Regions from separate parts of the Streptomyces rimosus genome, predicted to be linked through region 4. Evidence: riboswitches for the same ligand, from Rfam matches in the RefSeq annotation. Region 4 holds a riboswitch; each other region holds the start of a gene.
What was found. Region 4 has a riboswitch for cobalamin ahead of cobN (cobaltochelatase subunit CobN). Riboswitches for the same ligand answer to the same signal wherever they lie in the genome.
Positions count from the first base shown of each region.

Region 1: another riboswitch for cobalamin. It lies ahead of CP984_RS13245 (ribonucleoside-diphosphate reductase subunit alpha); the one in region 4 lies ahead of cobN (cobaltochelatase subunit CobN).
Region 2: another riboswitch for cobalamin. It lies ahead of nicT (Nickel transporter NicT); the one in region 4 lies ahead of cobN (cobaltochelatase subunit CobN).
Region 3: another riboswitch for cobalamin. It lies ahead of CP984_RS08845 (CoA-acylating methylmalonate-semialdehyde dehydrogenase); the one in region 4 lies ahead of cobN (cobaltochelatase subunit CobN).

Region 1 is NZ_CP023688.1:3,249,333-3,257,022, reverse strand. It holds gene CP984_RS13255 (transglycosylase domain-containing protein) at 1-429, opposite strand, end outside; gene CP984_RS13250 (ribonucleotide-diphosphate reductase subunit beta) at 573-1,637, opposite strand; gene CP984_RS13245 (ribonucleoside-diphosphate reductase subunit alpha) at 1,640-4,093, opposite strand; cobalamin riboswitch at 4,254-4,417, opposite strand; gene CP984_RS13240 (TolB family protein) at 4,721-6,040, shown strand; gene CP984_RS13235 (TolB family protein) at 6,086-7,444, shown strand; gene CP984_RS13230 (GNAT family N-acetyltransferase) at 7,497-7,690, opposite strand, start outside.
Region 2 is NZ_CP023688.1:6,519,669-6,527,358, reverse strand. It holds gene CP984_RS28265 (FecCD family ABC transporter permease) at 1-978, opposite strand, end outside; gene CP984_RS28260 (ABC transporter substrate-binding protein) at 978-2,075, opposite strand; cobalamin riboswitch at 2,279-2,491, shown strand; gene nicT (Nickel transporter NicT) at 2,490-3,707, shown strand; gene CP984_RS28250 (VOC family protein) at 3,823-4,323, opposite strand; gene CP984_RS28245 (DoxX family protein) at 4,390-4,941, opposite strand; gene CP984_RS28240 (hypothetical protein) at 5,111-5,335, opposite strand; tRNA gene CP984_RS28235 (tRNA-Val) at 5,524-5,595, opposite strand; gene CP984_RS28230 (coiled-coil domain-containing protein) at 5,783-7,177, shown strand; gene CP984_RS28225 (DUF4383 domain-containing protein) at 7,673-7,690, shown strand, end outside.
Region 3 is NZ_CP023688.1:2,143,019-2,150,708, forward strand. It holds gene CP984_RS08815 (aspartate aminotransferase family protein) at 1-339, shown strand, start outside; gene CP984_RS08820 (inositol monophosphatase family protein) at 336-1,313, shown strand; gene CP984_RS08825 (zinc-dependent alcohol dehydrogenase) at 1,310-2,326, shown strand; gene CP984_RS08830 (hypothetical protein) at 2,406-2,771, opposite strand; gene CP984_RS08835 (hypothetical protein) at 2,937-3,653, shown strand; gene CP984_RS08840 (short-chain fatty acyl-CoA regulator family protein) at 3,842-5,248, shown strand; cobalamin riboswitch at 5,296-5,468, shown strand; gene CP984_RS08845 (CoA-acylating methylmalonate-semialdehyde dehydrogenase) at 5,674-7,173, shown strand; gene CP984_RS08850 (acyl-CoA dehydrogenase family protein) at 7,188-7,690, shown strand, end outside.
Region 4 is NZ_CP023688.1:4,775,764-4,783,453, reverse strand. It holds gene CP984_RS20335 (M56 family metallopeptidase) at 1-388, shown strand, start outside; gene CP984_RS20330 (hypothetical protein) at 731-910, shown strand; gene CP984_RS20325 (LCP family protein) at 1,146-2,480, shown strand; gene cobN (cobaltochelatase subunit CobN) at 2,591-6,262, opposite strand; cobalamin riboswitch at 6,301-6,448, opposite strand; gene cobG (precorrin-3B synthase) at 6,497-7,690, shown strand, end outside.

The DNA.
Region 1 (7,690 bases), 1.5 Mb from region 4:
CTGCTGGGTGATGGTGGAGCCGCCCTGCGCGTCCTGGCCCTGGGCCATGTTCACCGCGGCCCGCGCGATACCGGAGAGCGAGACCCCGGAATCGGAGTAGAAACTCGCGTTCTCGGCGGCGATCACGGCGTGTTCCACCGGGTCGGGCACCTGGTCGAGGGTCACGTTCTGCCGGTTGACGGCACCCTCGGTCACCATCTGGCTGCCATCCGCCCAGTAGAAGACGGTGGCTTCCTGGCGCGCGGCGGCGTTCTCGTCCGGGATGCCGACCTGGGCGTACACGAAGGCGAAGAGCCCGGCGAATCCGGCCGCGCCGATGGCCGTGACGCCGAGCTGCTGTCTCCAGGACGGCAGCCACCGGCGCCATCCGTTACGGCCCCGGCGGGGATAGTCGATGAACCGCTTTTTCGGTTGCTCGCTGCCCTTCATATAACGGGAGAGCAGGCGGCATACGGCAGGGTTGCCGTCGCCGGCGCGTTGTCATCGACTCATCAAATCCGGTCCGGATTCGTCGGACATAAAGAAACGGCCGGGGCCGGTCCGCACCTGCGGACCGGCCCCGGCACGGTGGATCAGAACTCGTCGTCGAAGGAGACCGAGCCCTCGACGGCGACCTGGTAGGCCGAGGCACGCCGCTCGAAGAAGTTGGTCAGCTCCTGGACGTTCTGCAGCTCCATGAAGGAGAACGGGTTCTCCGAGCCGTACACCGGCGCGAAGCCCAGGCGCTGCAGGCGCTGGTCGGCCACGCACTGGAGGTATTCGCGCATCGACTCGGTGTTCATGCCCGGCAGCCCGTCACCGCACAGGTCCCGGCCGAACTGCAGCTCCGCCTCGACGGCCTCCTTGAGCATGTCGGTGACCTGGCGCTCCAGCTCCTCGTCGAAGAGGTCCGGCTCCTCCTCGCGCACCGTGTCCACGACCGAGAACGCGAAGTTCATGTGCATGGTCTCGTCGCGGAAGACCCAGTTGGTGCCGGTGGCCAGGCCGTGCAGCAGGCCGCGCGAACGGAACCAGTACACGTAGGCGAAGGCGCCGTAGAAGAACAGCCCCTCGATGCAGGCCGCGAAGCAGATCAGGTTCAGCAGGAAGCGGCGGCGGTCGGCCTTCGACTCCAGGCGGTCGATGGTCTCGACCGAATCCATCCACTTGAAGCAGAACTCGGCCTTTTCCCGGATGGAGGGAATGTTCTCCACCGCGGCGAACGCGGCGGCGCGGTCGTCCGGGTCGGGCAGATAGGTGTCCAGCAGCGTCAGATAGAACTGGACGTGCACGGCCTCCTCGAACAGCTGCCGGCTCAGGTAGAGCCGCGCCTCGGGGGAGTTGATGTGCTTGTAGAGCGTCAGCACGAGGTTGTTCGCCACGATCGAGTCACCGGTCGCGAAGAACGCGACAAGCCGGCCGATCATGTGCTGCTCGCCGGGCGAGAGCTTGGCGAGGTCGGCGACGTCGGAGTGGAGGTCGACCTCCTCCACCGTCCAGGTGTTCTTGATCGCGTCGCGGTAGCGCTCGTAGAAGTCCGGGTAGCGCATCGGGCGCAGGGTCAGCTCGAAGCCCGGGTCGAGGAGGTTCTTGCTGCCGGTGGTGGCGGTGTGCGAGGCGGCGGCGGACGTCTCGGTCTTCTCAGGGGTAGTGGTCATGGTTACTGGCATGCCTCGCAGGACTCGGGGTTTTCCAGGGAGCAGGCGACGGCCTCGGGGTCGGCCGCCTGGGTGGGTACGGGAGCGGGCTGCGCGCCCCCGCCCGTGCCGCGCGCGGACTGGGCGATCCGGGTCGCCGGCCGCGAGCGCAGGTAGTACGTGGTCTTGATGCCGCGCTTCCAGGCGTAGGCGTACATCGAGCTGAGCTTGCCGATGGTCGGCGACGCCATGAACAGGTTCAGCGACTGGCTCTGGTCGAGGTAGGGCGTACGGTCCGCCGCCATGTCGATCAGCGCGCGCTGCGGGATCTCCCAGGCCGTCCGGTACAGCTCGCGGATCTCCGCGGGGATCCAGTCCAGCTCCTGTACCGAGCCGTTGCCCTCGCGCAGCGCGTCACGGGTCCGCTCGTCCCACAGGCCCAGCGCCTTCAGCTCCTCGATCAGGTACGCGTTGACCTGGAGGAACTCGCCGCTCAGCGTCTCGCGCTTGAACAGGTTGGAGACCTGCGGCTCGATGCACTCGTACACGCCCGCGATCGAGGCGATGGTCGCGGTCGGCGCGATGGCCAGCAGCAGCGAGTTGCGCATGCCGGTCGCCGCGATACGGGTGCGCAGCGCCGCCCACCGGTCCGCCCAGCGCGGCTCGGCGTTCGGGTAGTGGTCGGGGTGCAGCACGCCGCGGGCCGTACGGGTCGCGGACCAGGCCGGGTGCGGGCCGTGCCGCTCGGCGAGGTCGGCGGACGCCTCGTAGGCGGCCAGCATGATCCGCTCGGAGATACGGGTGGACAGCTCGCGCGCCTCGGGCGAGTCGAAGCCGAGCCGCAGCCGGAAGAAGACGTCCTGGAGGCCCATCAGGCCCAGACCTACCGGCCGCCAGCGCGAGTTGGAGGCGCCGGCCTGCTCGGTCGGGTAGAAGTTGATGTCCACCACGCGGTCCAGGAAGGTCACGGCCGTACGGACCGTGGCGTCCAGCCGCTCCCAGTCCATCGCCTCCTCCCAGCCGTTGGCCTCGTTGCCGAGGTGGGCGGCGAGGTTGACCGAGCCGAGGTTGCAGACCGCGGTCTCGCCGTCGTCGGTGACCTCCAGGATCTCGGTGCACAGGTTCGAGGAGTGCACCACCTTGCCGGGCTCGGCGGTCTGGTTGGCGGTGCGGTTGGCGGCGTCCTTGAAGGTCATCCAGCCGTTGCCGGTCTGCGCGAGGGTGCGCATCATCCGCGCGTACAGGATGCGCGCCGGGACCTGCTTGACGGCCAGGCCCGCGGCCTCCGCCTTGCGGTACGCGGTGTCGAACTCGTCGCCGTACAGGTCCACCAGCTCCGGCACGTCGCTGGGGGAGAACAGCGACCAGTCGGCGTCCGCCTCGACGCGGCGCATGAACTCGTCGGGGATCCAGTGCGCGATGTTCAGATTGTGGGTGCGCCGGGCGTCCTCGCCCGTGTTGTCGCGCAGCTCCAGGAACTCCTCCAGGTCCGCGTGCCAGGTCTCCAGGTAGACGCAGGCCGCGCCCTTGCGCCGGCCGCCCTGGTTCACGGCCGCGACCGAGGCGTCCAGGGTGCGCAGGAACGGCACGATGCCGTTGGAGTGGCCGTTGGTGCCGCGGATCAGCGAGCCGCGGGCGCGCACCCGGGAGTACGACAGGCCGATGCCGCCGGCGTGCTTCGACAGGCGTGCGACCTGGTGGTAGCGGTCGTAGATCGAGTCCAGCTCGTCCAGTGGGGAGTCCAGCAGGTAGCAGGAGGACATCTGCGGGTGCCGGGTGCCGGAGTTGAACAGGGTGGGGGAGGACGGCAGGTACGACAGCGTGCTGGTCAGCCGGTACAGCTCGGCGACGTCGTCCACGGCCCGCTCGCTGTGGTCCTCGGCCAGACCGCAGGCCACGCGCAGCAGGAAGTGCTGCGGGGTCTCGATGACCTGCCGGGAGATCGGGTGGCGCAGCAGGTAGCGGGAGTGCAGGGTGCGCAGGCCGAAGTAGCCGAACCGGTCGTCGGCGCCGTCCGCCAGGGCCCGGTCGACCAGCGCGTCCAGGCGCGCCGCGTGGGTCCGTACGAACTCGGCCGTGTCGTCGGCGATCAGACCCTCGCGGTGGCCGGTGGCGACGGAGGCGGAGAAGGCGGTCGCCCCCTCCGCGGCCGCCTCCTCCGCGATGGCGCGGGTCAGCAGGCGGGCGGCCAGCTTGGAGTACTGCGGCTCGTCGCCGATCAGGCCGGCGGCGGCCTCCATGGCCAGCGAGCGCAGCTCGGCCTCGTCGGAGCCGGCGTGGCGGCCGCGCAGCGCGGCGGCGGCGATCTTGCCGGGGTCGGTGGCGTCCAGGTCGGCGGTGAGGTCGGTCAGCGTGCGCAGCAGCGCGGTGCCGGGGCCGTCCCCGGCCCGGCCGCCGGCGTCCTGCCGGGGCTTCGTGTCCTTCGCGGGCTGCACGACCTGCTGGGTTGACGCGGGCTCCGTTGGCGCGATGGTCACGTGCTGCTCTCCCTCACTCGGCGGGGGCCGGGGGAGGAGCGCGACGGCCGCGTACGGGCGTGCGGCACCCCTGGCACGGCGAGGGGCGCGCGGGCACACCGCGCAGCGTCCACCGGCCCAACCCGCGAGGCCCGGACGTATCGACGACCGCGCCGGGGGTGGCGCGGGCGTACTGCGGGCAGGTCTTCGGACTCACGGGTGCGGATTGCCGCACTTCGTACACCGTTGCGGGACAGTTCCGGATTCGCACCGGATTCCCCTGCGACGACAGCGAGCACGAGCATACATCTTGTGCTGCCTCGTGCACCCACCCCCATATCTTGTGTCGCGTTGTAACGGGGTTGTCCCGAGCCGTGGTATTCGGCAGCCGTTCCAACGTCGTTCGCAGGGGCTCTGCGGGGCCCCTGCGAAGGCTTCCTGGAGCCGTTGTGGGCCTTGCGGCCGGGGGCTGACGGCCCTCCTGGACAGGGGCTGATGCAGGGGGCGTATTGGTGGCGCGGAATGTCCCTGATGCGTTGACCGGGACTCCTGAAGCGTATTGGCTCCTTGTCTGCTCCGTCGCCCGGCGGGGCGGGTGGGGGACGTGATGTGAGGGGGAACATGCGAAGAAACGGTGCTGCGCGTGGCGTGGCCAGAACCGTGGGGCTGCTGGCCGGAGCGTGTGCCGTGGCGGGGATGCTGCCCGCGACGGCCGCTGCCGCGCGGCCGGCGGCCCCGGCGACCGAACGGGTCAGTGTCGCCGCCGACGGGACGCAGGGAAACGGTTTCTCGGGCGGTCCGACGCTCAGCGCGAACGGGCGGTTCGTGGCATTCACCTCGGAAGCCACCAATCTGGGACCCGCCGACGCCAACGGCCAACAGGACGTCCACGTCAAGGATTTACGGACGGGAAAGGTCGACCTGGTCAGCGTCGCCGGTGACGGCACCCGTGGCAACGCCCTGTCGGGGTCGCCCGAGATCAGTGCCGACGGGCGGTATGTGGCCTTCTACTCCTCGGCGTCGAACCTGGTGCCCGGCGACACCAACGGCGAGGGCGACGTCTTCGTCCACGACCGGCTGACCGGCCGCACCACGAGCCCCACCGCGGGCGCGGGCACGTCCCCGTACGGCTACGGGGTGCAGAACTTCGCCCTCAGCGGCAGCGGCCGCCACCTCGCCTTCGGCTCGTACCGCGCGGACCTGGTGCCCGGCGACACCAACGAGCGCCTGGACATCTTCGTCCACGATGTGCAGAAGAAAACGACGCAACGCGTCAGTGTGGCGAGCGACGGCGCCCAGGCCGACGGCCCCTCCGCCTTCCCGTCGATCAGCGCCGACGGCCGCCGGGTGGCGTTCACCTCCAAGGCGACGAATCTCACCCCCGCCGGGCCCGGCTTCCGCCGCCCGCCGCCGCAGGACCCCATGTACGTCCACGACCTGGACACCGGGCGGACGAGCGTGGCGAGCCTCGGCTCGACCGGCGCCGTGGTCGGCGTGTCGCCGTTCCCGCGGCTCAGCCCCGACGGCCGGCACGCGGTCTTCACCTCCGTGGCCGACGACGTGGTGCCGGGCGACACCAATCGCACCTACGACATCTTCGACCGCGACCTGGACAAGGGCACCACCCGGCTGGTGTCCCGCGCGCACGACGGGACCCAGGGCAACGGCTGGTCCTCCGACGGGCGGCTCAGCGCGGACAACCGGCGGCTCTTCTTCACCGCGGCGGCGACCAACCTGGTGCCCGGCGACACCAACGGCCAGGTGGACGCCTTCGTCCGCGACCTGCGCACCGGGCGGGTCGAGCGGATCAACGTCACCGCGGACGGCGGCCAGTCGTCCTCCTGGACCAATGCCGCGGTGCCCGACGCCTCCGGGCGGCTGGCGGTCTTCGACTCGCGCGACGACGGGCTGGTGCCCGGCGACACGAACGGGACGGGCGATGTCTTCGTCCGCCGGCTCCCGCACTGACGCAACGGCGACGCATCCACGTACCCATCAGGAGGGGAACCCGCCATGAGGTCCACCCGCAGCACCGTACGAAGACTCGCCGCCGTCACGGGGGTGTGCGCGCTCGCCGCGCTGCTGCCCGCCACGACGGCCGCCGCGCAGCCCGCGCCGCCGTCCGGCACCGAGCGGGCCAGCGTCGCCGCCGACGGCACGCAGGGCAACGGCGGCTCGTCCGGCTCGATGATCAGCGCCGATGGCCGGTTCGCCGTCTTCGCCTCCGACGCGACGAACCTGGTGCCCGGCGACACCAACGGGCAGTCGGACATCTTCGTGAAGGACCTGCGCACCGGCGCCGTCGAACGGGTCAACGTCGCGGGCGACGGCACCCAGGCCGACTCCTGGTCGTCCACGCCCACCATCAGCGCCGACGGCCGGTATGTCGCCTTCGCCTCCGACGCCGCCCACCTCGTGCCGGGCGACACCAACGCCGCAACCGACATCTTCGTGCACGACCGCAGGACCGGACGCACCGAGAGCGTCACCCTCGACGGGCGGCCCCCGCAGGGCAAACAGGGCTCCCAGATGCCGGTGATCAGCGCCAACGGGCGGTACGTGGCGTTCGCCTCCAGCCGCGAGGACCTGGTGCCCGGCGACACCAACAAGGCCCAGGACATCTTCGTCCGCGACCGGAAGACGGGCACGGTCGAGCGGGTGAGCGTCACCGCCACCGGAGAGCAGGCCAACGGCCCCTCCGCCAACCCGGTGATCAGCTACGACGGCCGTACGGTCGGCTTCATCTCCAAGGCCGCCAACCTGCGCCCGGACCCGGCCGCCGCCGCCCGCGAGCGGGCCGGTCTGCGCAAACCGCACAGCTACCCGTTCTATGTGCACGACCTGGACACCGGCCGCACCGGCGTGGGGAGCCTCTCCTCCACCGGCGAGACGGTCGGCGCCTGGAACGCCTCGCTCAGCCCCGACGGCCGCTACGCGGTCTTCTCCAGCCAGTACGGGGAAGTGGTGCCCGGCCACCCGACCGGCCGGGCGGACCTGTTCGTACGGGACCTCGTCAAGGGCACGACGGAGCAGATGTCCTACACCTACGACGGCAAGCAGCCGCAGACCGGCTCCTCCGGCCTGGGCGTACTGTCCGCCGACAACGGCCGCCTGTACTTCGAGTCCTCGGCACCGGACCTCGTACGGGACGACACCAACAACGCGACGGACATCTTCGTCCGCGACATGCGCACCGGCGTCATCACACGCGTCAACCGCCCCGTCGACAGCACACCCGACCAGGGCTGGTCCTCCAACGTCTCCACCGACGCCACGGGCCTGACCGCGGCCTTCGACTCGGACGCGGCGAACCTGGTCCCGGGGGACACGAATGGGGTCACGGATGTGTTCGTGCGGCGGATGCTGCCGTAACCCGATGCCGTGACCGGGCGCGCCGGGCCGGGCGCATGGGCCCGGCCCGGCGCTATACCGCTTCGCCCAGATCGCAGGTGAACGCCAGCAGCGTGATGCCCGGCAAGGGCTCCCAGTCCCGCTCCGGTATGCGCGTGAAACCGATGCGCTGGTACACGCGGTGGGCGTTCTCGATGTGCGGCAGGGCGGAGAGCACCATGCGGTTCAGGCCCAGGGAGCGGGCGCGGTCCATGCAGGCGCGCACCA
Region 2 (7,690 bases), 1.7 Mb from region 4:
CAGTACGCCGGTCAGCAGGCTGGTCACCACGAACAGCAGCCGGCGCAGCCGGACGACGTCCACGCCCACGCTCGCCGCCGTCTCGTCCCCCATGGTCAGCGCGTTGAGCGCGCGGGCACGTGCCTGGAGGACCAGCAGCCCGGCGGGCACGGCGAGCACCGGCAGGGCGAGCGTGCCCCACGTGGCACCGCCGAGGCTGCCCATCAGCCAGAACAGCACGCCGCGCGTCTGCTGTTCGTCCCCGGCCTGGAGGACCAGATAGCTGGTGAACCCGGCCAGGAACTGCCCGATACCAACGCCCGCGAGCACCAGCCGCAGCGGCGCGAAGCCGCCGCCGCGCCGCGCCAGCGTCCAGACCAGCGCGAACGCGGTGAGCGCCCCGGCGAAGGCGGCCAGGGACAGCCCCAAGCCCCCGCCCAGCCCGAACGCTCCTCCCGCTCCTCCTGCCCCTCCTGTTCCGAACAGCCCGTCCATCCCGGCCATGGCCCCCGCGCCCAGCACCATCGCGGCCACCGCGCCGAGCGAGGCACCGTTGGAGATGCCCAGCAGGTACGGGTCGGCGAGCGGGTTGCGCACCAACGCCTGGGTGGCCGTACCGACGAGCCCGAGCCCCGCGCCGACCAGCGCGGCGAGCAGCGCCCTGGGGACCCGCAGCTGCCAGACGATCAGATCGTCCGTACCGGGCCGCGGCGGCTCCCCGCCCAGCCGCCGGAACACCACCGACCACACCTCGCCCGGCGCGATGTCGGTGGCACCGAGCGAAACGGCGGCGGTCAGCGCGACGAGCAGGGCGAGGAGGAGCCCGACGGCGATCCAGAGCGTGTGGGCGGGGCTTGGGGGCGTACGAGTGGGGTCCGGGGCCTCATCGGTGGGGCCCGAGGCCGTACCGGCGGGGCTCGCGTCCGTACGAGCGGGCCTCGCGCCCGTACCGGCAGGCCCCGCGTCCGTACGGGCCCGCCCCGCAACCAACCGCCCCATCAGCGGCCCGCCCCGCCGGCAGCCACGCCATCCGTGCCCTCTCCGCCGCCCAGCCGGTCCGGATACAGCGTCGCCGCGATCCGCCGTACCGTATCGGCGTTGCCGACCCCCGCGATGGTCGTCCGCTCCGAGCCGATGCGCAGGAATTTCCCTTCCTTCACCGCGCGCAGCCCCGCCGTGGCCGGGAACGTCCGGAGGAATTGCTCGGCCTCACCGAACGCCTTCTCATTGGCCGCGGCGCTGCCCCGGTTCCGTACACCGAGCTGGATCCAGTCCGGGTCCTTGCCGACCACGTCCTCCCACGAGACCCGCTGGAAATCACCCGCGCAGTCCGCGAAGACGTTCCGCGCCCCGGCCTCGGTCAGCACCGCGTTCGCCACCTGCCGGTTGCAGACGGCCACGGGCTGCTTCGTTCCCGCGTCGAAATCGAAGAAGAAATACGACGGCCGTTTCTCCGCCGGTACGTCCGCGATGGCCTTCCGTACCCCGGAAACCTTCTTCTCCATCTCCGCCACCAGCTGCAACGCCCTCGGCGATGTGCCCGTGACCTGCCCGAGGCGCCGGATGTCCCCCTCGACCGCGGACAGATCCCGCTGCGGCACCTTCTTGCGCGGCGCGCATGCGGTCGAGGCCAGATAGACGTGCTTGATGCCCGCCGCGGCGAATTCCGTCTCGGTGGGGCCGGTCGCCGCCCCGCCCATGTTGCCCATCGAAGCGAACGTGTCGATGTAGAGATCGGCCCCGGAGCCGAGCAGTTTCTCCTTCGGGATCACCGTTTTGCCCAGGACCGGCACCCGCTGCGCCCGAGCATCGAGTTCACCCGGCAACGTGCCCTTGCCCGGCGGGAATCCGGTGCCGACAATCCGGTCCTCGACACCCAGCCGAAGCAGCATCTCCAGACTCGCCGCATTGCTCGTGACGATTTTCCGCGGCGCCGTGGAAAAGGTCGTCTTCCGCCCGTCGCAATCGGTGACGGTGACCGGAAAGCCACCCGCCGCGTCGTCCCGGCTGCCCGCCCTCCCGGACTCCCGCCCGTCGGCACTGCCGCACCCCGCGGCCAGCGCGGCCACCGCCAGCACCGTCACCGCCGCCGTCACCGTCCGGCCCTTCGCCCCCAACCCCGGTCCCGGCCCCACCACGTGCCCATTCATGCGAGGACGCATATGCCCGCTCTCCCTGCCTCTCGACTGTCCGACGGCCCGCCGGCGCGGGCCCGGATCAGGTAGTCGAGCAACCGGCGCCCCGGGTTCCCGAGGCAGTGGCCCGGTGGCCGGGGCGCTGACCGGCGGCAGCGACGGCGTTAGAGTGTCCGGGCCGTGGTGTTCGGGAAGACCGGTGACGACCGTAAGGTCCAGGCCGGAGCGGCCCTCGCCACTGTGATCGGGAAGTTCCCGCCCCTGTCCGTACGCGCCCTTCGCCGTACGGAGCCACTGGCCGCAGCCCGCGGCCGGGAAGGTTGGGGCGGGCGCGCACACCCGTCAGCCAGGAGACCGGCCACGGCATCTCACGAACTGATCCACGAGGTGCTGGAGCGTGACCACCGGATGCCCCTGTCCACAGATCCCCCCTACCCTTCTTCCCCTTCCCCCACTTCGGCCGCGTCGTCCTCAGCCGCTCCCGCCTCCCCCCTGCCCGACTTCCGCTGGCGGCGGCAGGACACCGTGCGGACCGCGGGGCTGATGGCGGTCATCGCCGGGCTGCACATCGTGGCCTTCGGCGTGCTCTTCCTGCTGGTCGTGCCGCACCACTACGCGGTGGGCTCGCAGGTCTTCGGCGTCGGCCTCGGCCTGACCGCGTACACCCTCGGCATGCGGCACGCCTTCGACGCGGACCACATCGCCGCCATCGACAACACCACCCGCAAACTGATGGCCGACGGCAAGCGGCCGGTCTCCGTGGGCTTCTGGTTCGCGCTCGGGCACTCCAGCGTGGTCGTCGCCATGGCGGCGCTGGTCGCCGGCGGCGCGCAGCTCGCGGGCACCCTGCTGGACGACGATTCGCGCGCCCACCAGGTGCTCGGCACCGTGGGCACCACGGTCTCCGGCGGCTTCCTGTACCTCATCGCCGCGCTCAACCTGGTCGCGCTGGCGGGCATCTGGCGGGTGTTCCGCGCCATGCGAGAGGGCCGGTACGACGAGACGGAGCTGGAGCAGCACCTCGACTCGCGCGGCTTCATGAACCGCGTACTGGGCCGCTTCACCCGCTCCATCACCCGGCCCGGCCAGATGTACCCGCTCGGTCTGCTCTTCGGCCTCGGCTTCGACACCGCGACCGAGGTGACGCTGATGGTGATGGCGGGCAGCGGCGCGGCGGCCGGTCTGCCCTGGTACGCGATCCTGGTGCTGCCGCTGCTGTTCGCGGCCGGAATGAGCCTGTTCGACACCCTGGACGGCACGTTCATGAACTTCGCGTACCAGTGGGCGTTCTCGAACCCGGTACGCAAGGTCTACTACAACCTCACGATCACCGGCCTGTCGATCGCCGTCGCGTTCTTCATCGGCACCATCGAGCTGGTCACCGTCCTGCACGACAAGCTGGACCTGAAGGACGGCGTCACCGACTGGATCTCGTCCATCGACCTGGACAACGTCGGCTTCATCATCGTCGGCCTGTTCGTGGTCGTCTGGGCGGCGGCCCTGGCGTACTGGCGCTTGGCCGGGGTGGAGAAGCGCTGGTCGGCGCGGGCTTCGGGAGCGGAGGCCGGGGCCGGGGCCGGGGAGGGTGGCTGACGAAGGCCGGGGGGGGACGGCTGACGGGGCCTGTGCCGGGGCGGGGGTGAGCCGAAGCGCTACGGAGCCGGCGAGGCGGTACGCGGTACGCCCCACCCCCTGCCCCTCCCTCCCCTCAGGTGGCCGACCCCGCCGCCGCCCCCGTCTTCAGGTCCCGCCCCCAGCGGGCCAGCTCCGCTTCGAGGTCGAGCGGGCGGAGCCGGTCCGGTTCGTCCGGGCCCGGCCAGTCCTCGCGCGGCACCCGCCACATCACCTCGAACTCGTTGCCGTCCGGGTCCTTCGCGTACACCGACTTGGACACCAGGTGATCGGTGGCGCCGACCAGCGCGACCCGCTGCGCCAGCTCCGCCGCCACGTCCGCCAGCTCGCCGAGGGTCCCGACCTCCCACGCCAGGTGGTAGAGCCCCACCCGGCCGTGCTCGGGCCCAGGGGCCGCGGCCCCCACCGCGAACAGCCCGAGATCGTGATCATTGGCCGTCCCCTCCGCACTGAGGAACGCGGCCCGCCCCGGAATCTCCGTATCCACCCGGAACCCGAGCGCCTCGCTGTAGAAGGCCACGGCGCGCGCCACGTCCCGTACGTAGAGCACCGCGTGATTCAACCGCCGTACCGCCACGTCAATCCCTCACCTTCCGCTGCTTACCGACATCTTCCCGACGTGCCCGCCCCCGCCCCGCGCCGCTCACTTACGGATCAGCAGGAACACGAGCGCCACGACCACACCGAGCACCAGGGCGGCCACGCCGTACGCCAGCCGGTGCGCGCGCAGGACCGGCAGCAGCCGGTCGACCGCGTACCGGCCGGGGCCGGTCAGCGTGAGCGCCGCCGCGCCCGCCGTGAGCAGCAGCTCGTACTCGACGCCCTCGGGCGCGAAGAACCCGCCGCCCCACTTCACCCCCAGCGCGTTCACCATCGTCCCGACGAGCGCCGCCCCCGCCAGCGGCGTCAGCAGCCCGAGCACCAGCCCGAGGCCGCCCAGCGTCTCGCTGAGACCGGCGACGACGGCCATGGCCTTGCCCGACGGATAGCCGCTGGCCGTGAAGAACTGCCCGGTCCCGTCCAGCCCGCCCCCGCCGAACCAGCCGAACAGCTTCTGCGCACCGTGCGCGGCCATGATCAAGCCGACCGCGAGCCGCAACACCAGCAGACCGATGTCGTACGCGTGCGGGCTCGCGGCATGGCGGTCGTCGATGCCGCTGCCGTAGTCACGGAGGGGGCTGAGGGGGGAGGTCATACGAACGCTCATTTCTGTCTGTGACCGGGCGGCCACCATCGGAAGTACTTGAAGTTTCAAGTCACCCTTCGAAGATACACATCACTTGAAACCTGAACAACAGGCCCACCGGCCAACCTCACCCCCCGAACCCCCTCACACACCCCCCGTAACCACCCCCACCCCCCACTCACCCCGAAGCCACCCAGACGTCCTTGCCCCCGCCCCGCCACTCGATGAGCCCCGGCGCATCCAGATCAACATCCTCGGCATCCGGCGCCAGCCCCGCCCGCCGCAAGAACTCGGCAACATCCCCCCGCCCATGCGCCAGCCCGACGATCTGCCCATGAACCGTCACCCGACGCCCACCCGAAGGCGAGGGCGGATGAACAATCACCGGCAAATGCACACCCATACCTTCAGCCTGCACCGCCCAAAAGCACCCCGCATGTCGGCTATAGCAGGGAAGGCGACGACAGCCGCCTCCCCGCACAACGCGCGGCCTGTAGGCGTGTGGACTTCCCGCGGACCCCGAAAACGACGAAGCCCCAACCGACCTCGGTTGGGGCTTCGATCTCACCGCTCAGATGCGGCTTCTCACTGTGGGCACAACAGGATTTGAACCTGTGACATCTGCTTTGTAAGAGCAGCGCTCTACCGCTGAGCTATGCGCCCTGGCTGAGCGGACAGGCTACCTTGCTTTCCGGGCTGCACTGCAAACCCGGGTTGTGGACGGCTCGGGGCGGGGGCCGTGGCCGCGCCGGATCCTGTCCTTGATCGCGAACCAACCGGCCGCTGTGTTCGTTCCTACTGGGTGGGAGAATGGCAGCCGGGCCAGGGGCGATGCGATCGGGAGAGGGATGTGACGGCGACACACACGCAGCCGCGCAAGCAGCGAGCACGCCGTGCAGTACGCCGTCGCCCCCGGGGCGGACCGCTCCGGGACACCGTGACTCTGCTCCTGCTGCCGCTGCCGTTGCTGGCCGCCGCGGCCCCGGCCGCCTTCGCGGGCGGCGGTACGCGGCGCTGGTTCGGGCGCGGGGAGAGCCAGCGCGCGGATGCCCAGGCGGCCAAGGACGCTGCCGCGGCGGCGTTCTACGAGCTGGACACGGCCCAGCGTGACCTGCGGATCTCCATAGAGACGATCACCGCGGTCGACCGTTCCCCGGCGGCCGTGCGGGCCGCGGAGGAGTACGAGCGTTTCGGGCAGCGGATCGACGAGGTCAGCCAGGGCTACATCAGCGCCGTCGACGCCCACGACCTCGACCGGGACGACCTCGACGCCGGCGCGGCTTCGCGGGCGCGCGCCGACCTGACCCGGGCCAAGGACGAGCTGGAGCGGGTCAAGGCGGACCTCGACCGCTTCGCGCAGGGGCTGGGGCCGCTGCTGCAGACCGCGGAAACGCAGCTGGCGCGGCTCGCGCCGGCGGTCGAGCGGGCCCGGCAGGCCCTGCTGGCCGCGAGCAACGCGCTGGATGCCGTCCGCGCGCAGAACTACAAGGCCGACGGCCTGGCGGCCCGGCTGGCCGCCCTGTCGCCCGAGCTGACCAAGCTGAACCAGGGCGCCGGGCAGCACGGCGTGCAGGAGACGATCCGGCGCGCCGACGACGTACTGCGCCAGGCCGAGGCCCTACGTACCGAGGCGGAGCGGCTGCCGGAGAAGGCCGCGGAGATCGACAAGCGGCTGGTGTCGCTGCGGACCCGGGCGCAGGCCATCACGACGCGGGCGGCCAAGGTCGATCCCGTACTGAGCGAACTGCGCCGGCGTTACAGCGCGGCCTGCTGGCAGGACCTCCAGAACGTACCGGACCAGGCCGCCGACGCCGTCGCGCAGGCGGAGACCAAGGTGCGCGAGGCCCAGCAGGCCCGCGACGAACAGCGCTGGGCCGACGCCACGAGCCTGCTGGCGACCGCGCGGGCCCTGCTGAACACGACCGACGAGGCGGTCTCGGCGGCCGGTGACCGGCTGCGGCGGCTGGACGAGGTGTCCTTCGACCGCGAGAAGGAGGTCGAGCGGACGCGCTTCGCGGTACGGGACGCGCAGCGGCTGGCGATGGCCGGCCGCAGTACGCCCGACCCGCGCCACGCACGCCCGCTGGACGACGCGGTGGCGCGCCTGGAGCGCGCGATCGCCGGCCTGGAGGGACGGCACCCGGACTGGTGGCACTTCCTGACCGAGATGGAAGCGGTACGGCAGACGGCGGCCCGCGTGGTGCAGGAGATCCGCGAGGAGCGGGGTGGAGGGGCGGCGGGGTGAGGGGGTGACGGTGCCCGGCAGTGGGTTCGGGGCTGGTGCGGGTGGGGTGGTGTGCGGCGTGCGGTGGGGCGGTGTGCAGTGAGGTTGCGTGCAGCGGAGCGGCTGATCGGCTGGCGATAGGTCCCGTTGGCTCGGCGGTCTGTGGGTCGGGCGGGCCGGTGGCCCGGCGGGCCGTAAGTGCACGGCCCGCAGTGGTGCAGCGGTCAGGCGGCGATGCCGCGGGCGGCCGTGGTTGCTCCCGTCGCGCAGGCGGCGTGGCCGCAGGGCGACAGCCGTAACGATCAGTGCGTACGGGCGGCTGCCCCCGCCCCGGCGAAAGCCGAGACCCCGCAGCCCCGTCCCACGACCGGCCGCCACCCCCGCCCGCCCTCTGGCCTCCCCCTCCCCTACCCACTGACCTGGCACTTTGGCGTCCCGCCGCGGACAGGCGGATGCTGGAGTCAAGCACGGTCCAGGCGGCTCATCGGCGGCTCATCTGCGTGAAGGAGGCCGGACATGGACGCTGGCCAGGCT
Region 3 (7,690 bases), 2.6 Mb from region 4:
GTCCGGCAGCCGGAGTTCCTGGCCAACGTACGGGCCACCGGCAACTACATCCTCGGCCGGCTCGCGGACATGCGGACCCGCTACCCGGCCATCGTGGACGTACGCGGGGTCGGCCTCATGATCGGCTTCGAGATCGCGCACCCCGACGGCAAGCCCGCCGTCAAGCTGACCAACCACCTGGCGGGCGCGGCCGGGCAGCACGGCCTGATCCTGCGCACCTCGCGGTACGGCTACGGCAATGTGCTCAAGATCCGGCCGCCGCTGATCCTCACCCTCGACCAGGCGGAGCTGCTGTGCGACCGCCTGGAGAGCCTGTTCCGCGCGGAGCTGTCCGCATGACCGAGCCGACCGGTAAGACGACCATGAAGGACCTGCTGACCGGTCTCGGCCGGTATGTCAGGGCCGAGCTGATGGCGTACGCCGACCGGGGTCCGGTCCGGCAGGTGCACGGTGACTCGCCGGGCGGCGACGCCCAGTTCGACGTGGACGAGGTCGCCGAGCGCGCCGTACTCGATTATCTGCGCGCGCACGCCCACGTACCGCTCGCGGTCTACACCGAGGACGGCTCGCTGGTCGAGCTGGCGCCCGATCCGGAGTACGTGCTGGTCGTGGACCCCATCGACGGCACCCGGCCGACCTCGGCGGGCCTGGAGATGGGCATGGTCTCGATCGCGGCGGCGCCGCTGACGTCGTCCGCGCCCACGCTGGACGATGTCACCGCGGCACACCTGCTGGAGATCAAGTCCGGCGCCTGGATCCACGGTGACGACGAAGGGCTGTCGTACGGCGGGTTCCCGCACGCGCTGCCCAGGCTGAGCCGTACCACCGACCCGGCGAAGATGTTCTGGTCGATCGAGTTCAACGGCCATCCGATGCACCTGATGACGGCAGCCTACGGACACCTGGTGGACCGGTCCGCGAACACCGGCGGCGTCTTCGTCTTCAACAGCGCGACGTTCTCGATCTCGCGCATCATCACCGGCCAGCTCGACGCGTACGTGGACATCGGCAACCGCGTCCTGCGCGACCACCCCGGGACCGAGGCGGCGTTCCTGGCGGCCGGGCGCGGCTCGATCCTGCACCTGTTCCCGTACGACATCGCCGCCGCGGTGTACCTCGCCAAGCGCAGCGGGGTGACCATCACCGACGCGTACGGCGGCGACCTGGGCACCACCGCGCTGCTCGACCTGGACCCGATGAACCAGAAGTCGTGCGTCGCGGCGGCCACGCCACAGCTGCACAAGGAACTGCTCGGCGCCATCCGGTGGGACATTCCGGGCGCCGCCCCCACGACCTCAGGAGGTACGCGATGAAGGCCCTGGTCCTGACCGAGCGGCGCACGGTGTCACTGGTCGACCACCCGAAGCCGGCGGCCACGGCGCCCGACGACGTGGTGGTGCGGGTCGTGCAGACCGGCATCTGCGGCACCGACCGCAGCGTGCTGGTGGGCAAGTTCCCCGCCGAGCCGGGCGTGGTGATGGGGCACGAGGCGGTCGGTACCGTCGAGGAGGCGGGGGCCGCGGTCACCGCGCACAAGCCGGGCGACCGGGTCGTCATCAACCCCACGCTGTACTGCGGCAGTTGCCCGCCCTGTCTGCGCGGGCACTGGGACTTCTGCGCCAACAAGGCCGGTACGGAGGTCGGGCTCGACCTGGACGGCGCGTTCGCCGAGTTCATCCGGCTGCCCGAACGGTTCGTGCACGCCGTGCCCGAGGGCATGGACTTCGACCGGGCGGTGGGCGTGGAGCCGCTGGCCTGCGCGCTGAACAACGTCGAGGCGGGCCGTCTGCGGGCCGGTGAGACCGCGGTGATCGTCGGCGGCGGCCCGGTCGGCGTGGTCTGCGCGATGGCGGCCCACTACTACGGCGCCCGGGTCCTGCTGACCGAGCCGGACCCGTACCGGCAGGAGCTGTGCCGCGAGGTGTTCGCCGGGGACTTCGGCGGTCGGGTCACCGTGCGTCCGCCGGACGATCCGGACCTCGCCGGGCGCGGTGACGTGGTCATCGACACCGTCGGCAACCTGCTGGAACAGAGCATGGCGTACGCGGCGACGCGCGGCCGCGTGGTCGTCATGGGCTACAACAGCAAGGCGTCGGCGACCGTGCGGCCGCTGGAGATCCTTCAGCGGGGGCTGCAGATCATCGGGGCCGGGGACTACAACAGCCGGCTGTTCCCCCGGGCGATCGAGCTGGCCCGGTGGCTGCCGTTGGAGCGGCTGGTGACCCACCGCTTCCCGCTGGAGCGGCACGAGGAGGCGTTCGCGGCCCTCGCCGCGGCGCCCGGGTCCCCGTACTCGGCGCTCAAGGTGGTGCTCGTACCGGAGTGACCGCGGTGCGCGGCCCTTTCGGCCGGTGGAACACCTGCCGGCCGGAAGGGCCGTCGCGGCGTTCCCGGCCGGCGGGCCGTCAGGAGAAGTCGACGGCTGCCAGCACCGGGCCGGCGACGAGGAGTCCGTACTGGATCCAGATGGTGGTGCGCCGGGCGCGGTGGCCCGGGGCGTCGGGGATGCAGAACGAGGCCAGGCCCGCGACCGGGGAGAGCATCAGCGCCACCTGAGCCGCGCCCGCCAGCGGCCCGCTCGCCCCGTCGCCGCTGTACGCCTGGTGGAGGACGATGATCGCGAACAGCACCCACGCGACGGCGAGCAGCGGGAAGCCGAGGACGGCGAACACCCGCAGGGCCGCCTTGGAGGGCGCGAACGGGTCGCTCTCCGGCAGACCGGTGGGGGCGGAGGCTGGTGCGGGTGAGGTCGAAGGGGCTGGTGTGCTCATGATCGCCAGTCTTCCCGCGGCGGGAGGGGGCGGCATCGGTGCGGGTACTCAGAGGGGCGGTGGGCGCGTACTCAGCCGCCCCCGTGCCCGGCCCCCATACGAGTGGCCGAAAGCGTATGGGTAGAGTCCGCCCCTGCCGCGAAAGATCCACCAGGGGGACGCGAGATGAGCACGGTGTGGCTGTACGACCCGAGCCTGCGGGGCGGGCGCTGGGAAGCGCCGCCGGACGGGCGGGTGTTCCGCGAGATCCGGACGACGGTCGGCCAGGCAGCGCCGTACGACCGCAAGGCCGCGCGGACCGTCGCGTACGTCGAGCGGCAGCTGCCGTCCGGAGGCCATGACGCCTACCGCACGGCGCGCAAGGACGGTGTGCGCTCTTTCGCCCTGTGGGAGTCGCCGTATCGGGAGCGGCTGCTGGCACGCGTGGTCACGCGGGCCGCCGCCAAGGGGCAGCCCACGTCCTACGAGGTGCAGGACGCGGACGGCGCGTCCCTGGCGGTCGTCACGCGGACACCCGCCCGGAGCGACGGCGCGGGCCGGACCCGCTGGACGGTGCAGCAGACCGGCCGGGTACCCGCCGTCGGCCTCAAGGGGCGGCTCTTCTGGTGGTGGGTGTGGTGGCTGATCCTGCCCGTGCAGGTGCTCATCGCGGTCGGCAGCCTGGTGTCCGGCAGTGGTGACGGTGCCCGGATGCCGCGCCGTATCCGGTGGTACGCCGGCGGGCGGCGGACCCCGGTCCTGGACTGGGCGAGCGGCGTGGAGGACTTCGAGCTGGACGTACCGGCCGAGGGGTGGGACCCCCGGGTGACCGCCGCCCTCGTCGCCCTGCTGACCAGCCACGCCGGCCTTCTCGGCACGGCGTGGGACGAGGCGGAGCGGTAACGCCGCACTTGCGCGGGGCGCTCGGCCGGTGAACGCTGCAAATCTCCGCCCCCTGAGCGCCTGGTGTCGCCAACCAGCCCCCGCAGCAGAGTTCCGCCCCTCTCTCCTCCCTTCTGCCAAGGTTGCGAAGCCCCGCCACCCCGTACGGCCACTAAGGTGTGCCGCGCGGCAGCGACGGAGGGGGCACCGTGAGCAAGATCTACGCCGGGGCGCGGCTGCGCCGGCTGCGGGAGGAGCGCGGGCTCAGCCAGGCCGCGCTGGCCCGCGTACTGGCCATCTCGCCCAGCTATCTGAACCAGATGGAGCACGACTCGCGGCCGCTGACCGTGCCCGTACTGCTGCGGCTGACCGAGGCGTTCGGGGTGGACCCGGGGTTCTTCGCCGAGCGGGACGCCAGCCGGGTGCTGGCGGACCTGCGCGAGGCGCTGGCCGACGAGCTGGCCGCCGCCCGGGTCTCCCCCGCCGAGCTGTCCGAACTCGCCTCGCGGCAGCCCGCCGTGGCCTCCGTCCTGCTGGGTCTGGGGCGGCGCAACCGGGCGCTGACCGAACGGCTGGCGGAGGTGGCGGAGGGGCGGGACGGGGGTGCCGACCCGGCCGCGCCGCTGTCGCCGCACGAGGAGATTCGCGAGTTCTTCTACCGGCGGCAGAACTATCTCCACGAGGCGGACACCGCAGCCGAGGCGCTCGCGGCCGAACTGGGCATCCGACCCGGCGAGGTGGGACGCGCGCTGGCCGCCCGGCTCACCGAACGGCACGGCGTACGCCTCGTCGACACCCCCGACGGGCCGCTGCACCACTACGACCCGACCGCCCGGGTGCTGCGCCTGTCGGCGGGGCTGCGCCCCGGCCAGCGGGCCTTCCGCATGGCCACCCAGCTGGCGCTGCTGGAGGCCGGTGACGAGCTGTCGCGGCCCGCCTCGGAGGACTTCGAGGAGGGCTCGGCGACCTGGTCACTGGCCCGGATCGGCGTGGCCAACTACTTCGCGGCGGCGCTGGTGCTGCCGTACGGGCCGTTCCACGCCGCGGCCGAGGAGCTGCGGTACGACATCGAGCGGCTGACCGACCGCTTCGGCCTCGGCTACGAGACGGTGTGCCACCGGCTGAGCACCTTGCAGCGGCCGCGCCGGCGCGGGGTGCCGTTCTCGTTCGTGCGGGTCGACCGGGCGGGCAACATGTCCAAGCGGCAGTCCGCGACCGGCTTCCACTTCTCGCGGGCGGGCGGTACATGCCCGCTGTGGAACGTCTACGAGGCGTTCACCGCGCCCAGCCGCATCCATGTGCAGATCGCGGCGATGCCGGACGGCCGCCGCTACCTGTGGACGGCGCGTACGGTCACCCGGCATCGCGGCGGCTGGGGCGATCCGGGCAAGACCTTCGCCATCGGCCTGGGCTGCGAGATCCGGCACGCGTCGCGGCTCGTCTACTCCGACGGGCTGGACCTGGACAACGCCGCGGCGGCCACGCCGATCGGCATGGGCTGCCGGGTCTGCGAACGGCTGGAGTGCCCGCAGCGGTCCGTGCCGCCGCTCGGCCGGGCGCTGGCCATCGACGAGAACCGCAGCACGTTCGTGCCGTATCCGGTGCGGGAGGAGTGAGGCCGGCGGCCGGTCGCTCTGGACTTACTAGGACGTCCAACTATATGTTCGTGAGCACGGCCCGCGGTGCAGGGAAGCCGGTGCGAAACCGGCGCGGTCCCGCCACTGTGACCGGGGAGTGCGCTGCCGAGCAGGACGCCACTGACGCGAACGCGTCGGGAAGGCGGGCGGCGCGCGGTGATCCGGAAGCCAGGATACCGGCCGCGGGTGTTGTTCCGTGTTGTCCACGAGGATGGAGCAGACACGCATGGCACCGGTGCGTACCCACGGCCCAGGTGATCCGGCCCGGCCCGCGGCGCCGCCCGCGGACTGACGGTTCCACGCCTTTCGCGTCCCACGGCCCCGCCGCGTGCCGCGCGCCATCCGCGCCGCCCGCGCGCCCGGCCGTGCCATCCCCGGGTCTCACCTGACGAGAGCAGGCTCCCATGGTCCGAGAACTGACCCATTTCATCGGCGGCAAGCACACACCGGGAACATCGGGTGCTTTCGGCGATGTGTACGACCCCAACACCGGCACCGTGCAGGCCCGCGTCCCGCTCGCGGACCGGGCCGAAACGACGGCCGCGATCGCCGACGCGGCGGCGGCCCAGCCGGAGTGGGGCGAGTGGAACCCGCAACGGCGCGCCCGGGTGCTGCTCGATTTCCTGCGCCTGGTCGAGGGCGAGCGGGAGTCGCTGGCCCGGCTGCTGTCGAGCGAGCACGGCAAGACGATTCCGGACGCGCACGGTGACCTCCAGCGCGGGCTGGAGGTGGTGGAGTTCGCCGCGGGCATTCCGCACCTGCTCAAGGGCGAGTTCACCGACAACGCCGGGACCGGCATCGACGTGCACTCGCTGCGCCGCCCCATCGGCGTGGTCGCCGGGATCACCCCGTTCAACTTCCCCGCGATGATCCCGCTGTGGAAGGCTGCCCCGGCCCTCGCCTGCGGCAACGCGTTCGTGCTCAAGCCGTCCGAGCGGGCGCCGTCGGTGCCGCTGCGGCTCGCCGAACTGTTCCTGGAGGCGGGGCTGCCGCCGGGCGTCCTGAACGTCGTGCACGGTGGCAAGGAACCGGTGGACACGCTGCTGGAGGACCCGCGCGTCGAGGCGCTGGGCTTCGTCGGCTCGACGCCCGTCGCCGCGCGCATCTACGCGACCGCCGCGGCGCACGGCAAACGCGCCCAGTGCTTCGGCGGCGCCAAGAACCACCTGATCGTGATGCCGGACGCCGACCTCGACCAGGCGGTGGACGCGCTGGTCGGCGCCGGGTACGGGTCGGCGGGCGAGCGCTGCATGGCGGTCTCGGTCGCCGTACCGGTGGGCGAGGAGACGGCCGAGGCGCTGGTGGCGCGGCTCAAGGAGCGGATCGGCGCGCTGCGCATCGGCCGCAGCGACGACCCGCACGCCGACTTCGGGCCGCTGGTCGGCCGGGACGCGCTGGACCGGGTGCGCGCGTATGTCGATCTGGGCGTCACGGAGGGCGCCGAACTGGTCGTGGACGGGCGGGACTTCACGCTGCCCGGCCATGAGGACGGCTTCTTCGCGGGCGCCTCGCTCTTCGACCGGGTCACCCCGGACATGCGCATCTACCAGGAGGAGATCTTCGGCCCGGTGCTGTCGGTGGTACGGGCGGCGGACTACGAGGAGGCGCTGCGGCTGCCCACGGAGCACCCGTACGGCAACGGCGTGGCGATCTTCACCCGGGACGGGGACACCGCACGGGACTTCAGCCGGCGGGTGAACACCGGCATGGTCGGCGTCAACGTGCCGATCCCGGTGCCGGTCGCGTACCACACCTTCGGCGGCTGGAAGCGGTCCGGCTTCGGCGACCTGAACCAGCACGGCCCGGACGCGATCCGCTTCTACACCCGCACCAAGACCGTCACCTCGCGCTGGCCCTCCGGGGTCAAGGAAGGCGCGAGCTTCACCATCCCGACGATGGGCTGAGCGCGATGAGCGTCATGACCACCGCCACCACGGCCGCCTCCCTCACCCCGGACCAGCTCGCCATCGTGGAGACGACGCTGGACTTCGCGCAGGAGCACATCGCGCCGCACGCCGTGGCCTGGGACCAGGACAAGCACTTTCCCGTGGACGTGCTGCGCAGGGCCGCCGCGCTGGGGCTCGGCGGGATCTACGTACGGGAGCGGTCCGGCGGCTCCGCGCTGAGCCGGGCGGACGGCGTGCTGGTCTTCGAGGTGCTGGCCACCGCCTGCCCGTCCATCGCGGGCTACCTGTCCATCCACAACATGGTCGCCTGGATGATCGACCGGTACGGCGACGAGGCGCAGCGCGCCCGTTGGCTGCCCGGCCTGTGCTCGATGGCGGATCTGGGCAGCTACTGCCTGACCGAGCCGGGCGCCGGGTCCGACGCGGCGGCGCTGCGCACCCGCGCGGTGCGCGACGGCGACGACTACGTGCTCACCGGCGTCAAGCAGTTCATCTCCGGTGCCGGGACCTCGCG
Region 4 (7,690 bases):
ACGGCTGGCCGGCTGCGCCAACCCGCTCCTGCTGCCGCTGCGTACGGCGGTCGCCTTCAGCGCCGAGCGCTGGGCCGACGAGGAGGCGGCGCGGACCGTCGGCGACCGTCGGCTGACCGCCCGGGCCGTGGGCAAGGCCGCACTGGTCTCCCGGCCCGCGCCCAGCCCCCTGCTGGCGGGCTTCGCCGCCCCGGAGCCCGGCCCCGTACCGCGCCGAGTGGCGGCCCTCCTGGGCCCGGCCCCCACGGCCCGCAGCTGGCCGCCCGCCCTCACCCCGGCCGGCCTGGCCGCCCTGGTGGCCGCCGCAGGCACCGCCGCCTCGGCCCTCTCCTCGCTCAACGCCGCGGTGGCCCTCTTCCTGGTCCTCAAGGCGGCCACCCCGCTCTGAGTACGCACACGTCGGGACTCGGGGCGATCCCGAGGGGCGAGCAGCGCACCTGTGCGTACGGCCCCGGCCGGAAGGAAGGTGACGGCCCGCCAGGTGGCCCGGTGGAGGCCCCGGCCGTCTCCCCCGCCCCCGCAACCCCCGCGCACGCCGCCCCGGGCGCCTCCCCTACCATGTGATCCGCCCCACACCATCGTACTTCTACAGCGTTGTAGAAGTTGGCTGTAGAGTGCGCCAGAACGTTCGCAACCGGCCCGGCGGGAGGGGGAGATGACGACGAGGTGCGGGCCCCCGCGGCAGGGTGGGCCTCCCCCCGAGGCGGAGGTGCGATGGGTTTACCAGCCGGTGGAGCTGCAACACCCCGACGGCGGGTGGGAGTTGGGCCGCATCAGCGCCTGGTGGCGGGACGGGGCAGGCGAACTGTGGTGCAGGTTGCGTACGATGCGCGGCAGCAGCGGCAGTTGCCCGCAGTGGTTTCCGTACGACCCCGACCGCATGCTCGTCCTGCCGAGCGCGGGCATCTGACGCACCAGAAGGACCAATAGGCGTGCAAGACAGGAACCGGCCCCGGCGGGGCGCGACCTCCGGCCAGAACGGCACCTCCGGCCCCACCGGCCGCACCGGCCCCGGCGCGGACACCCGCGGCCCCGATGTGCCCGGCCCCCGCTCCCGCCGGGCCGACCGCTCCGGCCCGGGACCCGGCCGCTCGCGCCGCGCCGCGGGCTCCGGCTCCGGCCGCGGCCGCCGCCCCAAGGCCCGGATGACCCGGCGCGGCCGCATCCTCGCCTGGACCGGCGGCGTCCTCGGCGTGCTGCTGCTGATCACGGCCGGCGTCGGCGGCTGGATCTACTTCAAGCTGGACGGCAACATCCACGGCGCGGACGTCGGCAGCCGCCTCGGCGGCGACCGCCCCGCCAACCTCAGCCCCGGCTCCAAGAACATCCTCGTCGTCGGCTCGGACAGCCGCGCGGGCGCCAACGCCAAGTACGGCAAGAACCTGGACACCATGCAGTCGGACACGCTGATGGTGCTGCACATCGCCGCCAACCGCGAGTGGGCCACCGCGGTCTCCTTCCCGCGCGACTCCTGGGTGTCCATCCCGTCCTGCGACAGCGGCAACGGCCACAAGTCCAAGCCCCACCACTTCAAGATCAACGAAGCGTTCACCATCGGCGGTGAGAGCGGCGACGTGGCCAGCGCGGCGGCCTGCACGATCAAGACCGTCGAGAAGAACACCGGGCTGCGCATCGACCACTTCGTCTCGGTCGACTTCCAGGGCTTCAAGGGCATGGTCAACGCCCTGGGCGGCATAAAGGTGTGCCCGAAGACCGCGATCCACGACAAGAAGGCGCACCTCGACATGGAGGCGGGCTGCCAGGAGGTCAGCGACGAGAAGGCGCTCGGCTACGTCCGTACCCGCTACAGCGTCGGCGACGGCTCCGACCTCGGCCGCATCGGCCGCCAGCAGGAGTTCATGAAGGCGCTCGGCGAGAAGGCGCAGTCCAAGCTGACCAGCCCCGGCGCGCTGTACGACTTCCTCGACTCGGCCACCAAGTCGATCACCACGGACAACGAGCTGGCGGGCGTCAAGCCGCTGTCCGAACTGGCCTCCACGGTCAAGGACATCCCCAGCGACCGGCTCACCTTCCTGACGGTGCCGAACTATCCGCGCGAGGCGGACGTGCCCACCGACAAGGCGAACGTGATCTGGCAGTACCCGCAGGCCGGCAACCTCTTCAGCGACCTGGCGCACGACAAGGAGGTCAGCAAGGACAAGCTGGCCGCCGAGGCCAAGAAGCTGGTCACCGCGCGCTCGGTGAAGGTACGGGTCCTCAACGGCACCGGCACGCCCGGCTACGCGGCAGGCGCGGCGGCGGACCTGCGCAAGATGGGCTTCTCGGTGGTCTCCACCGGCAACGCGGCTCCCGGCGCCAAGGAGACCGCCATCACCTACCCCGCGTCGATGGAGGCGCAGGCGAAGGTGCTCTCCGCCCGGCTGGCGGGCGTGAAGACGGAGAAAGCGTCGGACGCTTCGGCCGCGGGGACGGACGTGGTGACGCTGACGGTCGGCGAAGGGTTCACCACGACGGGCTGAGGCCCCCACACGTGGCGATGGGCTGAGCCCCCACGCGTAATACGGCGGAGCGCCGGGCAGGCTGATCGCTCAGCTTGCCCGGCGCTCCGCCGTCAGCGTCGGGAAGGGCGTCAGCCCTGCTCCTCCAGATCGCCCTCGGTCTCCAGGAACGCCTCCCGGAGCGCGGCCAGGGTCTCCTTGTCCGGCTCGGCCCACATGCCGCGCGACTCCGCCTCCAGGAGGCGTTCCGCGATGCCGTGCAGGGCCCAGGGGTTGGCCTCCTGGAGGAAGGCGCGGTTCTCCGGGTCGAGGACGTACGTCTGCGCCAGCTTGTCGTACATCCAGTCGGCGACGACGCCGGTCGTGGCGTCGTACCCGAAGAGGTAGTCGACGGTCGCGGCCAGCTCGAAGGCGCCCTTGTAGCCGTGGCGGCGCATCGCCTCGATCCAGCGCGGGTTGACCACGCGGGCGCGGAAGACGCGGGAGGTCTCCTCGACCAGCGTGCGGGTGCGGACCGTCTCGGGCCGCGTCGAGTCGCCGATGTACGCCTCGGGCGCGGTGCCCTTGAGCGCGCGCACGGTCGCGACCATGCCGCCGTGGTACTGGAAGTAGTCGTCCGAGTCGGCGATGTCGTGCTCGCGGGTGTCGGTGTTCTTCGCCGCCACCGCGATGCGCTTGTACGCGGTCTCCATCTCCTCGCGCGCCGGGCAGCCCTCCAGGCCGCGCCCGTACGCGTAGCCGCCCCACACCGTGTAGACCTCGGCGAGGTCGGCGTCCGTACGCCAGTCACGCGAGTCGATGAGCTGGAGCAGGCCCGCGCCGTACGTGCCGGGGCGGGAGCCGAAGATGCGGGTGGTGGCCCGGCGCTCGTCGCCGTGCGCGGCCAGGTCGGCCTGGGCGTGGGCGCGGACGAAGTTGACGTCGGCGGGCTCGTCCAGGGAGGCGGCGAGCCGTACGGCGTCGTCCAGCAGGCCGATGACGTGCGGGAACGCGTCGCGGAAGAAGCCGGAGATACGCAGCGTCACATCGACGCGCGGGCGGCCCAGTTCGTCGGCGGGGATCGGCTCCAGGCCGGTCACACGGCGCGAGGCGTCGTCCCACACGGGCCGGATGCCGAGCAGCGCCATCGCCTCGGCCACGTCGTCACCGGACGTACGCATGGCGCTGGTGCCCCACAGGGACAGGCCCACCGAGGTCGGCCAGTCGCCGTGGTCGGTGCGGTAGCGCTCCAGGAGGCTGTCGGCGAGGGCCTGGCCGGTCTCCCAGGCGAGCTTGCTCGGTACGGCCTTGGGATCGACCGAGTAGAAGTTACGTCCGGTCGGCAGCACGTTGACCAGGCCGCGCAGCGGCGATCCTGACGGGCCGGCCGGGACGAAGCCGCCGGCCAGCGCGTGTACCGCGTGGTCGATCTCGTCGGTGGTGGCGGCCAGGCGCGGCACGACCTCGCGCGCGGCGAAGGCGAGGATCGCCGCCACCGGCTCACGCTGCGCCTCGGGCAGCTCCGCGGTGACCCGCTCGACGGCCGCGAGGTCCCAGCCCGCGTCGTCCATGGCCTGCACCAGGCCGCGGGCCTGCTCCTCGACCGCGTCGGCGGTCGTACGGGTCGCGGCCGACTCGTCCAGGCCCAGCGCCTCGCGCAGGCCCGGCAGCGAGGACGTACCGCCCCAGATCTGCCGGGCGCGCAGGATGGCGAGCACGAGGTTGACGCGCGCCTCGCCCTCCGGCGCGCCGCCGAGCACATGCAGCCCGTCGCGGATCTGCGCGTCCTTGACCTCGCACAGCCAGCCGTCGACGTGCAGCAGGAAGTCGTCGAAGCCCTCGTCGTCCGGGCGCTCCTCCAGACCGAGGTCGTGGTGCAGCTTGGCGGCCTGGATCAGCGTCCAGATCTGGGCACGGATCGCGGGCAGCTTCGCCGGGTCCATGGCGGAGATCGCCGCGTACTCGTCGAGCAGCTGCTCCAGGCGCGCGATGTCGCCGTACGACTCGGCGCGGGCCATCGGCGGTACGAGGTGGTCGACGAGCGTGGCGTGCACCCGGCGCTTGGCCTGGGTGCCCTCGCCCGGGTCGTTGACCAGGAACGGGTAGATCAGGGGCAGGTCGCCGAGGGCCGCGTCCGGGCCGCAGGCGGCGGACAGGCCGGCGTTCTTGCCGGGCAGCCACTCCAGGTTGCCGTGCTTGCCCAGGTGGACCATGGCGTCGGCGCCGAAACCGCCGTCCTCCTGGGAGGCGGCGATCCAGCGGTAGGCGGCCAGGTAATGGTGCGACGGCGGCAGATCCGGGTCGTGGTAGATCGCGATCGGGTTCTCGCCGAAACCGCGCGGCGGCTGGATGAGGATGAGCAGATTGCCGCGGCGCAGGGCGGCCAGCACGATGTCGCCGTCCGGGTTCCGGCTGCGGTCCACGAACATCTCGCCGGGCGGCGGGCCCCAGTGCTCCTCGACCTGCTCGCGCAGCTCCCGCGGCAGCGTGCCGTACCAGCGCTTGTAGTCGGCGGCCGGGATACGGACCGGGTTGCGGGCGAGCTGCTCCTCGGTGAGCCACTCCTGGTCGTGGCCGCCCGCCTCGATCAGCGCGTAGATCAGCTCGTCGCCGTCGCCGGACTCCAGGCCGGGCACGGGCTCGTCCCCGTAGTCGTAGCCCTCTTCACGAAGGCGGCGCAGCAGCGCCACGGCGCTCGCCGGGGTGTCCAGGCCGACCGCGTTGCCGATGCGGGAGTGCTTGGTCGGGTACGCGGACAGCACCAGCGCCAGGCGCTTGTCGGCGGGCGCGATGTGGCGCAGCCGGGCGTGGCGGACGGCGATGCCGGCGACCCGGGCGGCGCGCTCGGGGTCGGCGACGTACACCGGCAGGCCGTCCTCGTCGGTCTCCTTGAAGGAGAACGGGACGGTGATCAGCCGACCGTCGAACTCGGGCACCGCGATCTGGCTGGCGGCGTCCAGCGGCGACAGGCCCTCGTCGTTCTCCTCCCAGGCGCTGCGCGGCCCGGTCAGGCACAGGGCCTGGAGGATCGGCACGTCCAGCGCGGCCAGCGCGCCCGCGTCCCACGCCTCGTCGTCGCCGCCGGCCGACGCCTCGGCGGGCTTGGTGCCGCCCGCGGCCAGCACGGTCGTCACGATCGCGTCGGCGGCCCGCAGCTCCTCGATCAGCTCCGGCTCGGGCGCCCGCAGCGAGGCCACGAACAGCGGCATCGGACGGCCGCCGGCCTCCTCGATCCGCTCGCACAGCGACTCCACGAAGGCGGTGTTGCCGCTCATGTGGTGGGCGCGGTAGTAGAGCACGGCGACCAGCGGGCCGGTCGCGGCGCCCGTGTCGTCCGTACGCGCCACGACCTCGCCACCGGTACGCGCCTCGGCCGCCAGGTGCTTCGAGCGCTCCAGGTGGCCCCAGGAGGGCGCGGCGGCCGGCGGCTCGAAGCCGTGGCCGGTCAGCAGCACGGTGTCGGACAGGAAGCGGCCGAGCTGCTCCAGGTTGGCGGGGCCGCCGTGCGCCAGGTAGGCGTGGGCCTCGGCCGCGATGCCGATGGGGACGGTGGACGCCTCCATGAGCTGCGCGTCGGGCGCCTGTTCGCCGGTGAGCACCACGACGGGGCGGGGCTGGTCGGCGGCGAGGAGCTGGTCCAGGCCCTCCTGCCAGGCCCGCAGGCCGCCCAGGAGCCGGACGACGACCAGGTCGGCGCCCTCCAGGAGGCCGGGCAGCTCCGCCAGGTCGAGGCGGGCGGGGTTGGCGAGCCGGTACGGCACGGGACCGGCGGCCGCACGGGCGCTGAGCAGGTCGGTGTCGGACGTCGACAGCAGCAGGATCATGGCGGCGACTGGCCTTCCTCGGGGTCCGCGCCCCGGGCGGTGTTCACGGACGGCGGGAGTTCCTGGCTCGCCCGGCGGTGGCCGGGCTCACAGTGGCGGGACCGCGCCGGATTTGCACCGGGCTTCCTCCCTTGGCGCCGTCGCTGGCGTCCGATGGGCCAGCTGACCCACCGACCTGCATAGTAAGGGCTGCCGCCGACAGCCGGGCGGGGGACCGCCCGAGCCATCGTCGGTATGCTCGCCGCCATGCCGCCCACCCCCGCGATACCCCCGCATCGGGACGAATCCCTCGTACGGGATGGCGGTGACGCCTGCGCAGGCGGCGGCCGCGAGGCCCGCGTACGGGACGTACGGAACCGCGATGGCGCCGCCGTACAGGAGCGCGGCGACGCCGTCGTACGGGACCGTGGCGACGCCTGCCCCGGGGCGCTGCGGCTGCATCAGGCCGCCGACGGATACCTGGCCCGACTCCGCCTTCCGGCAGGGCGCCTGACGCCCCACCAGGCGCGCGTCCTGGCCGACGCGGCGGACCGTCTCGGCGATGGCCACCTCTCCCTCACCTCCCGCGGCAACGCGGAGCTGCGCGGCCTCGGTGCCGACAGTGCCGCGTCCCTCGCCGGCCTCCTGCGCGCCGCCGGTCTCCTCCCCTCCGACCAGCACGAACGCGTCCGCAACATCGTCGCCTCACCGCTCGCCGGGCTGGACGGACAGGGCGCCGACGGCGGCGCCGCCGTCCAGGACTGGGCCCGCGAACTGGACCGCCTCCTGTGCGCGAGCCCGACGGCCCCCGCCCTCTCCGGACGCTTCCTCTTCGCGCTGGACGACGGCCGCGGGGACGTGGCCGCGCTCGGCGCCGATGTGACGTTGATCGCAGAAGCGGGCGGTACGGCGCTGCTGCGCATCGGCGACGACCCCGAGGCGCTGCGGCTGCCCGGCCATGACGCACCGCGCACGGCCCTGGCCGCCGCGGAAGCGTTCCTCACCGTCGCCCGGGAAGCGGGCAACGGCTCCTGGCGCGTACGCGAGCTCCCGCCGGGTTACGACGCCGCGACCGTCCGCGTACACCTGTGTACGCAACTCCCGGAGCCCTGCACGACCGCCACGCCCCCGGCCCCCACCCGGCCGTCCCCGCCCCGGCCGGGCCAGGTCACCGCCCCCGACGGCACCCGGGCCCTCTCCCTCCTCGCCCCCCTCGGCCGCCTCACCAGCGCCCATCTGCGGGAACTGGCCGCCATCGCCGCCCAGGACGGGGCCGGCGAACTCCGTATGACACCCTGGCGCGGCGTGGTGCTGCCCGGCCTGTCCCCGGAGACGGCCGGTCCCAGGCTGCGCGAACTGGCGGCGGCCGGCCTGGTCACCGATCCCGCCTCCCCCTGGTACGGACTCGGCGCCTGCACCGGCCGCCCCGGCTGCGCCAAGTCGCTGGCC